DNA from 3 places in the Bradyrhizobium sp. SPXBL-04 genome. Region 3 is predicted to be linked to each of the others. Evidence: predicted binding sites of a transcription regulator. Region 3 holds the regulator's gene; each other region holds the start of a gene.
The links. Region 3 encodes LexA, which represses DNA repair genes until DNA is damaged. Its sites were predicted from a motif close to TGTTCNNNNTGTGTTCNG; they were not measured.
Positions count from the first base shown of each region.

Region 1: a site for LexA is predicted at 1,934-1,951, ahead of ACNJX8_RS03235 (DNA recombination protein RmuC). Genes of this name have one in related genera too.
Region 2: a site for LexA is predicted at 1,394-1,411, ahead of recA (recombinase RecA). Genes of this name have one in related genera too.

Region 1 covers NZ_CP182472.1:713,621-716,897, reverse strand. Annotated here, with positions in the region: gene truA (tRNA pseudouridine(38-40) synthase TruA) at 1-37, opposite strand, end outside; gene fmt (methionyl-tRNA formyltransferase) at 156-1,091, opposite strand; gene def (peptide deformylase) at 1,284-1,811, opposite strand; gene ACNJX8_RS03235 (DNA recombination protein RmuC) at 1,983-3,182, shown strand.
Region 2 covers NZ_CP182472.1:3,336,144-3,339,420, forward strand. Annotated here, with positions in the region: gene ACNJX8_RS15535 (hypothetical protein) at 286-453, opposite strand; gene ACNJX8_RS15540 (hypothetical protein) at 597-887, shown strand; gene ACNJX8_RS15545 (hypothetical protein) at 952-1,119, opposite strand; gene recA (recombinase RecA) at 1,504-2,589, shown strand; gene ACNJX8_RS15555 (hypothetical protein) at 2,916-3,131, shown strand; gene ACNJX8_RS15560 (hypothetical protein) at 3,142-3,277, shown strand, end outside.
Region 3 covers NZ_CP182472.1:4,306,980-4,310,256, forward strand. Annotated here, with positions in the region: gene ACNJX8_RS20335 (ComEC/Rec2 family competence protein) at 1-527, shown strand, start outside; gene ACNJX8_RS20340 (hypothetical protein) at 666-1,100, opposite strand; gene lexA (transcriptional repressor LexA) at 1,679-2,380, opposite strand; gene ACNJX8_RS20350 (molybdopterin molybdotransferase MoeA) at 2,558-3,277, opposite strand, start outside.

The DNA of each region.
Region 1 (3,277 bases), 3.6 Mb from region 3:
CGCCGTCATATTCGATGGTGAGCTTGTAGCGGGGCATCTCAATCCGGGTGGTGTCATCATCCGCGAAGGCGGATGATCCAGTACTCTGAGACAGCTCCGTTCGACCGAGACGCCTCGGCGTACTGGATACCCCGCTTTCGCGGGGTATGACAGCGTCAGCTGAACTTCGATCCCGCCTTCAGCGGCACGCCCCGCAAAAAGTCAGCGGCCTGCATCCGGGCCTTGCCTTCGCGCTGGAGCTCGATGATGCGGATCGCACCCTCGCCGCAGGCGATGGTGAGGTGGTCGTCGAGCACCTCGCCGGGCGCAGCTGAGCCGTTCGCCAATTCACATCGCAGGATTTTGACGCGCGCATTCTCGCTGACGTCCGCGAGCTCGGCCCAGGCACCGGGGAACGGCGACAGGCCGTGGATGTGGCGCAGCACCGCGCGTGCAGGTTTCGTCCAGTCGATCCGCGCCTCGGCCTTGTCGATCTTGGCGGCATAGGTGACGCCGTCCTCGCTCTGCTTTTTGAGCTGAAGCCCGCCGCGTCCGAGCGCGGCCATGGCGCGGACCATCAAATCGGCACCGAGCCGGGAGAGGCGATCGTGCAGATCGGCCGCGGTCATGCTGTCCGTGATCGCGAGCCGTTCGGCCATGGCGACGTCGCCGGTGTCGAGGCCGACATCCATCTTCATCACCATCACGCCGCTCTCGGCATCGCCTGCCATGATGGCGCGATTGATCGGCGCGGCGCCGCGCCAGCGCGGCAACAGCGAAGCGTGCAGATTGTAGCAGCCGAGTTTTGGTGCATCGAGGACGGCCTGCGGCAGGATCATGCCGTAGGCGACGACGACCGCGGCATCGGCATCGAAGGCGCGAAATTCGTCGAGCGCTTCCGGCGTCTTCAACGTCTTCGGCGTCAGCACGGGAACGCCGAGTTTTCGCGCAGCTTCCTCGACCGGCGTGGGCTGCAATTGCAGGCCGCGGCGCCCGCCCGGCTTCGGCGCGCGGGTGTAGACGGCCGCGATCTCGTGGCCATGCGCGACCAGCTCGAGCAGCGTCGGCACGGAGAAATCGGGTGTGCCCATGAAGATCAGGCGGAGAGGCATGGGACGAGACAATCCTCGGAAAGGAACAGAGTACTCGTCATGGCCGGGCTTGTCCCGGCCATCCACGTTCTTTCTCACTCGACGGACGAAGAACGCGGATGTCCGGCACGTTAGCTTGAAGACGCGCTTCGCGCTTTTGGGCTTGAAGACGCGCTTCGCGCTTTTGGCCGGGCATGACGGCGGAGGACGTGGTTACTCCCCCGCGCGCTTGGCGGCTTTCTCGAACTTCTTCATCACGCGGTCGCGCTTGAGCTTCGACAGATAGTCGACGAACAACACGCCGTTGAGATGATCGATCTCGTGCTGGATGCAGGTGGCATAGAGGCCTTCGGCATCCTCCTCGTGCACCTTGCCGTCGAGGTCGGTGAAGCGCACACGCACCTTCGCGGGACGCTCGACCTCCTCGTAATATTCGGGGATCGACAGGCAGCCTTCCTCGTACACCGAAAGTTCCTCCGAAGAGGAGAGAATCTCCGGGTTGATGAAGACACGCGGCTCGTGCTTGGTCTCGCCGTTCTCGTCGCGCTTGGCGAGGTCCATGGTGATCAGCCGCAGCGGCTGCGCGACCTGGATCGCCGCGAGGCCGATGCCGGGCGCGTCATACATGGTCTCGAACATGTCGTCGGCAAGCTTGCGGATCTCCGGCGTGACCTTCTCGATCGGCTTGGAGATCAGACGCAGCTGCTTGTCGGGCAGGATGATGATTTCTCTGAGGGCCATGGCGGCGATTTAAGCTGCGCGCCGGATGCGGTCAATCCGGCCAGGAACTTCGTTAACCCTCCGCTAACCATAAAACTTCAGCTTTCGTTAACCATAAAAATTAGTGGGTCGTTAACCACCGACGTTCCCTCTTCGTTCGCGCATTCCGGCGAATCGGGTAGAAGGGGACGCATGAACGAGATCATTGTCATGCTGGGCGACTGGCCGGTGCGCACGATCGATGCGCTGATCGGCTTCGGCGCCCTTATCCTCATCCTGCTGGTAGTGATTGCCGTCGTGATCGCGCGCTCCGGGCGGCGCGGCGCGGAACTCGCGATGGCGCATGCGATCCGGGCCGACGAGCTCGAGGAGCGCCTGAGCGAGGTGCTGCGCGCCCAGAGCGAGGCCTCGGGCCGGGTCGACGCCATGACCCAGGCGCTGGCCGGCCGCCAGGCCGAGATGGCGCGGGCGGTCAACGAGCGGCTGGATTCGGTGACGCATCGCGTCGGCCAGTCCATGGAACATTCGACCCGCAACACCATGGAGAGCCTACGCGCGCTGCATGAGCGGCTCGGCATCATCGACAGTGCGCACAAGAACCTCACCGACCTCACCACGCAGGTGACGACCCTGCGCGACGTGCTCGCCAACAAGCAGTCGCGCGGGGCCTTCGGCCAGGCGCGAATGGAAGCAATCGTCCAGGACGGATTGCCCAAGGGCTCGTACGAGTTCCAGTTCACGCTCTCGACCGGCAAGCGGCCCGATTGCGTCGTGTTCCTGCCGGACCAACGCCCGCTCTGCATCGATGCGAAATTTCCGCTGGAGGCGATGACCGCGCTGCACGACGCCCGCACCGACGAGGAGCGGCGCTTCGCCACGCAGCGGCTGCGCGGTGACGTGATGAAGCACGTCAGCGACATCGCCGAAAAATATCTCGTCACCGGCGAGACCCAGGAGATGGCGCTGATGTTCGTGCCGTCGGAATCGGTCTACGCCGAGATCCATGACGGCTTCGACGACGTGATCCAGAAGGCCTATCGCGCCCGCGTCGTGCTGGTGTCGCCCTCATTGCTGATGCTCGCGATCCAAGTCATGCAGCAGATCATGAAGGACGCGCGCATGCGCGATGCCGCCGACCAGATCCGCACCGAGGTGATCAAGCTGGGCGACGATTTGGGCCGCCTGCGCGACCGCGTGCTGAAGCTGCAAAAGCATTTTGCCGACGTCAACGAGGACATGCGGCAGGTGCTGATCTCCGCCGACAAGATCGAGAAGCGCGCCGGGCGAATCGAGGAGCTCGATTTCAGCAAGGCGGATGCGCCCGAAGGCCCACATTTGGTGGCCACCGGTGCGCCGGAGCTGTTTCCGAGGAAGCTCCAGGCGGGGGAGTGACGTCTTCACCTCTCCCCGCTTGCGGGGAGAGGTCGGATTGCCACCGGCGATGCGAAGCATCGTCCGGCGCAATCCGGGTGAGGGGTACAGGTCCC
Region 2 (3,277 bases), 970 kb from region 3:
GTGCGGGGAGGCGGCCGGAGCTCCGCGCCGGCGCGCTTCGCCGATGGTGAATGGGCACCAATCTTTCAAAAAGGAGGAAAACAACCCCATGCACAGTAGGCTGTGCGGCGATTTCGTCATTCCATCAATGGCTTACTGGAAGTATTTAGATGCCATAATCACGCGGGATGCTCAGCCAAGCGTATCCCGGCGCGCGATGCTAGATTCCCGCGCGGTCAACGGCGGCCGCTAGCGGCGGTCAGGTTCTGCAGCGTGCCCAGGCGCTACCGCTCGCCGTCGTGGGCCTTAGTGGACCTTGATCTCGCCGAGAGGCAACCGCAGCTCGGCGGCGCGCTCGTCACGGTCCTTCTTGCGAAACTCGTTTTCCTTGCGCTCGAACTTGATCATCTCCTCCTGCGCGGCCTCCAGGAGGTGGTTGCGCCTGATGGCGCCGTGGTGTGTGTCTTCAGTCATGCCAGGGGTCCCCAGAGTTGCGGTCCCATCCCGAAGAAGGCCACAGACCGCTAAAAGGTTCGGTGCCTCAGGATTAAGGATTTATGACGGCGCTTGGGCCCGTGCGTCTTTGATGCGCGTCAGTTTCGGACGAGGATCCCATCGTGGCAGAGCAGACGCTCACAGCGTTCATGCCGAGGGCAAATGCGCGTGCACGTCTGGTCAGGACGCGCGCGCCGACGAAAGCGACGATCGCGCTCACCCGATCTCGCAGGAATGATTCCAAGCATGGCGTGAAACGAAAGAGGCCGCCGAGGCGGCCCTCGGCGGCTTCATCTGCTGGCCTGCTGAAGCATGATCCGGACCCGAAGGGCCGCGTTGGCGCAAAGCGTGCAGCGGTTTTTCTCGCGATAAAGGTGGACCGCGTTTGCGCGGAGATCATGCTCAAACAATAATCGAAAGCGCGATGACGATGCTTCGTCATCTCATCGCGCGTTAGTGGCAGGGCTTGCCAAGCATCTACGCGTACCGGCTGTGGCAACCGTCGTGCAATTGCGATTTCTTCGTAATTTTTGCACCGACTTTCGGAGCGCCCGATGAGATCGGAGTGTTCGATGTCTGCGCTTGCGTCGAGGCCGAGCCGACGAAGATGGCCAGGGCCACAACGATCTTGAAAACCGATTTCATCACACCTCCTGGATTCAAGGGTACGAAATATAACGCTACATATACTAGCGTTACAAAAAGTAGCATTCAGGCGCAAGAGATCCAGCGAAACGCCAATTAGGACAGTGCTACGAACGGTAGTTGCCCGGAATCCACTTGGCATCTGGACACCGGTACGGTGCCTCCCGCCGGGGCTGGAATTTCATCCCGAAACGAGATTGCAACCGGCAAAGGGGTCGCTGAAGGGCGGCCCCTTTTCGATTCAGGCACGAGCAAGGGGATTGGGACAGCCGCAAAGAACATATTGCGAACTGAGAACAAATGGGGTACATTATTTTTATCGCCGGCCCGCCCTCTCAATCGTTTGTCCCCCTAGCGAATCCTCGCCATAAGGAGCACGACCCAATGTCCGCCACTGCCCTGCGTATCGTCGAAGGATCTTCCATGGACAAGAGTAAAGCCCTGGCTGCCGCGCTCTCTCAGATCGAGCGCCAGTTCGGCAAGGGATCGGTGATGAAGCTCGGCAAGAGCGACCGCTCCATGGACATCGAGGCGGTGTCCTCGGGCTCGCTCGGGCTCGATATCGCGCTCGGCATCGGCGGCCTGCCCAAGGGACGCATCGTCGAGATCTACGGGCCGGAATCGTCGGGCAAGACCACGCTGGCGCTGCATACGGTGGCGGAAGCGCAGAAGAAGGGTGGCATCTGCGCCTTCATCGACGCCGAGCACGCGCTCGATCCGGTCTATGCCCGCAAGCTCGGCGTCAACATTGACGAACTGCTGATCTCGCAGCCCGACACCGGCGAGCAGGCGTTGGAAATTTGCGACACCTTGGTGCGCTCCGGCGCTGTGGACGTGCTGGTGGTCGATTCGGTTGCGGCGCTGGTGCCGAAGGCCGAGCTCGAGGGCGAGATGGGCGATGCGCTGCCGGGTCTGCAGGCCCGCCTGATGAGCCAGGCGCTGCGCAAGCTCACGGCCTCGATCAACAAGTCCAACACCATGGTGATCTTCATCAACCAGATCCGCATGAAGATTGGTGTGATGTACGGTTCGCCCGAGACCACGACCGGCGGCAACGCGCTGAAATTCTACGCCTCCGTCCGCCTCGACATCCGCCGCATCGGCGCGATCAAGGAGCGCGACGAAGTCGTCGGCAACACCACGCGCGTGAAGGTGGTGAAGAACAAGCTGGCGCCGCCGTTCAAGCAGGTCGAATTCGACATCATGTATGGCGAGGGCGTCTCCAAGATGGGCGAGATCCTCGATCTCGGCGTCAAGGCCGGCATCGTCGAGAAGTCCGGCGCCTGGTTCTCCTATGACAGCCAGCGCCTCGGCCAGGGCCGCGAGAACGCCAAGGCGTTCTTGAAGGGCAACCCCGACATCACCGCCAAGATCGAGACCTCGATCCGCCAGAACTCCGGCCTGATCGCCGAGCAGATTCTCGCCGGCACCCCGGAGCGCGACGCCGACGGCGAGGAGCCGGCGGAGTAAGCCTTAAAGCAGTAGAGTTTTCGCGAGGAGCGGGCGCTGAGGACGTTGAGTTGCCGACGTCTTCGGTGCCCGTTTCGTTTTGGGGTGGGGTGGGATGCGTCCGCGATGAAGCGTCTGATCTTGACCAGTTCGTCCGGATTTGGGCTCGCCAAATCGGGATTGGCCGAAATTGTCGTTGCGTTTTCTTTTCGCTTTCAGTGGGGACCCTTGCCTTCACCTGAAATGCTTGCGGCCTATTTTGCGGCGCGTTCGGAGACGCTTTCACCCGGTGATCACTGGCCCGATGGGGCATCCGCTGGCCTAGTGCCATCCGAAACCGCAAGGATTTGTCCCTTATCGAGTTCTGTGAACCCTACGATGCGATCGAACTCTGGTTCGACCCGAATCCCGAAGATCAGTTGCAACTGATTTGGTTGCTCGATCACCTCAGATCTCATTCCGGGCCGGCGCAAAAACTCAAACTGCGCCTTGTGCCGGACGATCTGATCGTGATGAGGGGCGATCGCCTGTGGCGGTACGGTCTCGGTTTGACGAAACCGTGAGGCTGCGAGGATGACGCGGCTCATCGTGACAACAGATTCATCCGCTGCCGGCGCTCTGCTACGCGCGGACCTTGCCGATCTCGTCATCGCGATCGAGCGCCGGCTCATCTGGGGGCCGCTGCCGTCCGAGGAGGAATTGGGGGCTT
Region 3 (3,277 bases):
TCCTGATTGCCGGAGACGGCGCGAGCGTCGCGGTGCGCGGCCGCGACGGACACCTGCATGTGATCCGGACGAGCAAGGACGGCTTTCTGCTTAGGGAGTGGTTAGCTGCCGACGCCGATCCGCGCGACGCCGGGAGTAGCTCGCTGGCCGACGGCGTGTCGTGCGACGAGGCCGGCTGCGTGACGCCGCTCGCCGACGGGAGGCTGGTTGCGCTTTCCTTGCGGATCGACGCGCTGGCTGATGATTGCAGCCGCGCCGCGCTGGTAGTGACGCGGCGGCCCGCACCGCCCGATTGCGCGGCGATGGTGGTCGATCGGCAGCGTCTCACCAGCCAAGGCGCGCTGGCGTTGACGCAGCGTGGTGACGGTTTTGCGGTTCAGGCTGTGAGAGCAAGAGGCACAAGCCGCCCTTGGCTCCCGGCCGGCGCCGGCGAGGGTGATTTCGACGGAAGCCTCGCGCCGAAGGCGGCTACGGCCCGCAACCGGGACGCGATTCCGGCGGAGACCGACTTGCAGGCCGACGATTAAGGCCAGACGATTAAGAACAAATGCAGGAGCTGGTCCGGGTCCAGCCGGACTTCCGCAGAACATAAATCATACCATCTCGCCGGCCTCGGCCGGCGATGGCATTTTCAATCCTGGCCCGACCTGGTGGCCAGGGACGGCTCAGCCGATCGGCAGACGCGTGATCGTCGGCCGGCTGTCGGCATCGATCTGCGGCTTGTGCTCACGCTCGCTGACCGGCTGCGTCACCGGCAGTTGCAGCACGGTTGCGTGCTGGCCTTCGACGAGCTGCGTCACCAGCACGTATTTGCCGTCGGGGAATTCGATCGCGTCATGATGGCGATCGGGAATGTGCGGATCGATCTTGCCGAACTTGCCGACGCGGGAGTTGATCGTGCGCGTCCAGATCCAACGATTGTCGTAACGGACGTTGTCGGCGAAGGCGAGCTCCGTTCCCGGCAGCAGGCAGACGGCCACGGTCGGGTCGGCCGCGGAAGCGAAGCCGCGCGTCGAGGTGCCGCGGAACGTTGTCGACACGATCGTCTCGCCGACTTCGGCGGGGCGCGATGCAACGGCATGCAGACTGTAGTCACACATCGGGTGCTCCTATTCGAAGATAGCAACCCGCGCCTCTTTCGGAGGCGCAAGCCTCTATCAGAGTGGAAGCACGTAACATTCTGCTTGCTTGTGGGCGAATCTGCGGCTGGCGTCAGCCGGATGCGATCACATTATCTTTCCCGAATCCAATAGGAACAAAGCTCGCTTCAGTGCATTTGGCGGATGCGAGCGTCAGCGGCCTGCGGGCGCCGACCATCCGGAATATGGCCAACTCGGCTGTGGCTGTCGCGCGACGGCACTTCGGGCGCTGCGGAATTGCTCACTCGTTGTCGCATGCGCCGACTTGCGGGGATGGTGCTGCGATTGTGCTGCGAATGCTTGCGCTGCCGATGCAGCGATCAGCACAGTTGCGAAGGCGCTCAAAACGATCCTACGCATCGTTGTCTCCTCGATCTCTTGAGCCGCAAAGCGATGAGTGCTTCGGGCGGCATGCCGAGGACGTAGCGCTTGGAAAGGGGCCAGATAATCTGCCCAAGACCAGAAAGACTATCCAGCTGAAGCGGACAATCCGTCCGCTCCAATCGGAATCATCGGTATCGAATGACCACTGAGTCTTCTCAGTACTTGCGGTACAGTCCGATCAGCTTGCCCTGAATCTTCACCCGGTTCGGCGGCAGGATGCGCACCTCGTAGGCGGCGTTGGCGGGCTCGAGCGCGATCGACGCGCCGCGGCGGCGGAAGCGCTTGAGCGTCGCTTCCTCGTCGTCGATCAGCGCCACCACGATGTCGCCGGTATCGGCGCTCTCGTTGCGCTGGATCAGCGCCATGTCGCCGTCAAGGATGCCGGCCTCGACCATCGAATCACCGCGCACTTCGAGCGCATAATGTTCGCCCGAGCCGAGCATGTCGGGCGGTACGCTGATGGTGTGACTGCGGGTCTGCAACGCTTCGATCGGCGTACCGGCTGCGATGCGACCCATCACCGGCACCGCAACGGGACGCTCGCCCTCGTCGGCGGGTGGGCTGGAGCTCGCGCGCACCTTGCCGAGATTGCCCTCGATGACGCTTGGCGTGAAGCCGCGGCGGTTGCCGGCGGCGGCCTGGAGCTCAGGCAGCTTGATCACCTCGATGGCACGGGCGCGGTTGGGCAGGCGACGGATGAAGCCGCGCTCCTCCAGCGCGGTGATCAGGCGATGGATGCCCGATTTCGAGCGCAGGTCGAGCGCATCCTTCATCTCGTCGAAGGAGGGCGGCACGCCGCTTTCCTTCAGACGTTCGCTGATGAACCGCAGAAGCTCGTATTGTTTGCGCGTTAACATCTCGACCAAAGTCCCCCGGTTGATGTCGTTCGATTCCGAGACGCTGAATTGGAGCGGCGAACCGCTACATCCTCGAAACAAATCATGAACGGACACTATATGTTCGATATGTGTTCCGCAACTGCTTAATTTTGCGTGAACACGACAAAGTTCGCGGAACACGTGTGGTGGATGCGCTCAGACGGGCAGGCGCAGCACCTCGCAAGGCGAGCCAGCTCCGGCCTTCGGCGCGAACGGTGCGCGCACGAGAAGTGCCTGTGCCGCAGCGAGATTCGCAAGCAGCGAGGAATCCTGGTGATGGACGGGAACGGCCACCAGCGTGCCGTCGTCGCGCTGTTCCAGACGTGCGCGAAGATAATCCGCGCGCATATCGTTTGCGCCCACATCGCGGCCGAGCACGGCGCGCTCATGGCGGTGATGAATCACGGATCGACCCGACACCGCACGAATCAGCGGGACCATGAACAGGAAGGCGCACACATAGGAGGAGACGGGATTACCCGGCAGGCCGATCACGCGCATCGCGCCGAGCCGCCCATGCATCATCGGCTTGCCCGGGCGCATCGCAATCTTCCAGAACGCCATCGAGATACCTTCGTCCCTCAGCGCCTGCTGGACCAGATCGTGGTCGCCGACCGATGCGCCGCCGGTCGTGACCAGGATGTCGGCGCCGCTCTCGCGGGCGCGGCGGATGCCGGCGGTGGTGGCCTCCAGCGTGTCGGCGGCGATGCCGAGGTCGATGGTCTCGGCCCCCTCGCTGCGGGCGAGCGCGTGCAGGGCATAGCCGTTGGAATAGACGATCTGGCCGCGGCCGGGCGCGGCGCCTGGCATCACCAGTTCGTCGCCGGTGGCGAGGATCGCGACCTTCGGGCGGCGGCAGACGGCAAGCTGCGGGTG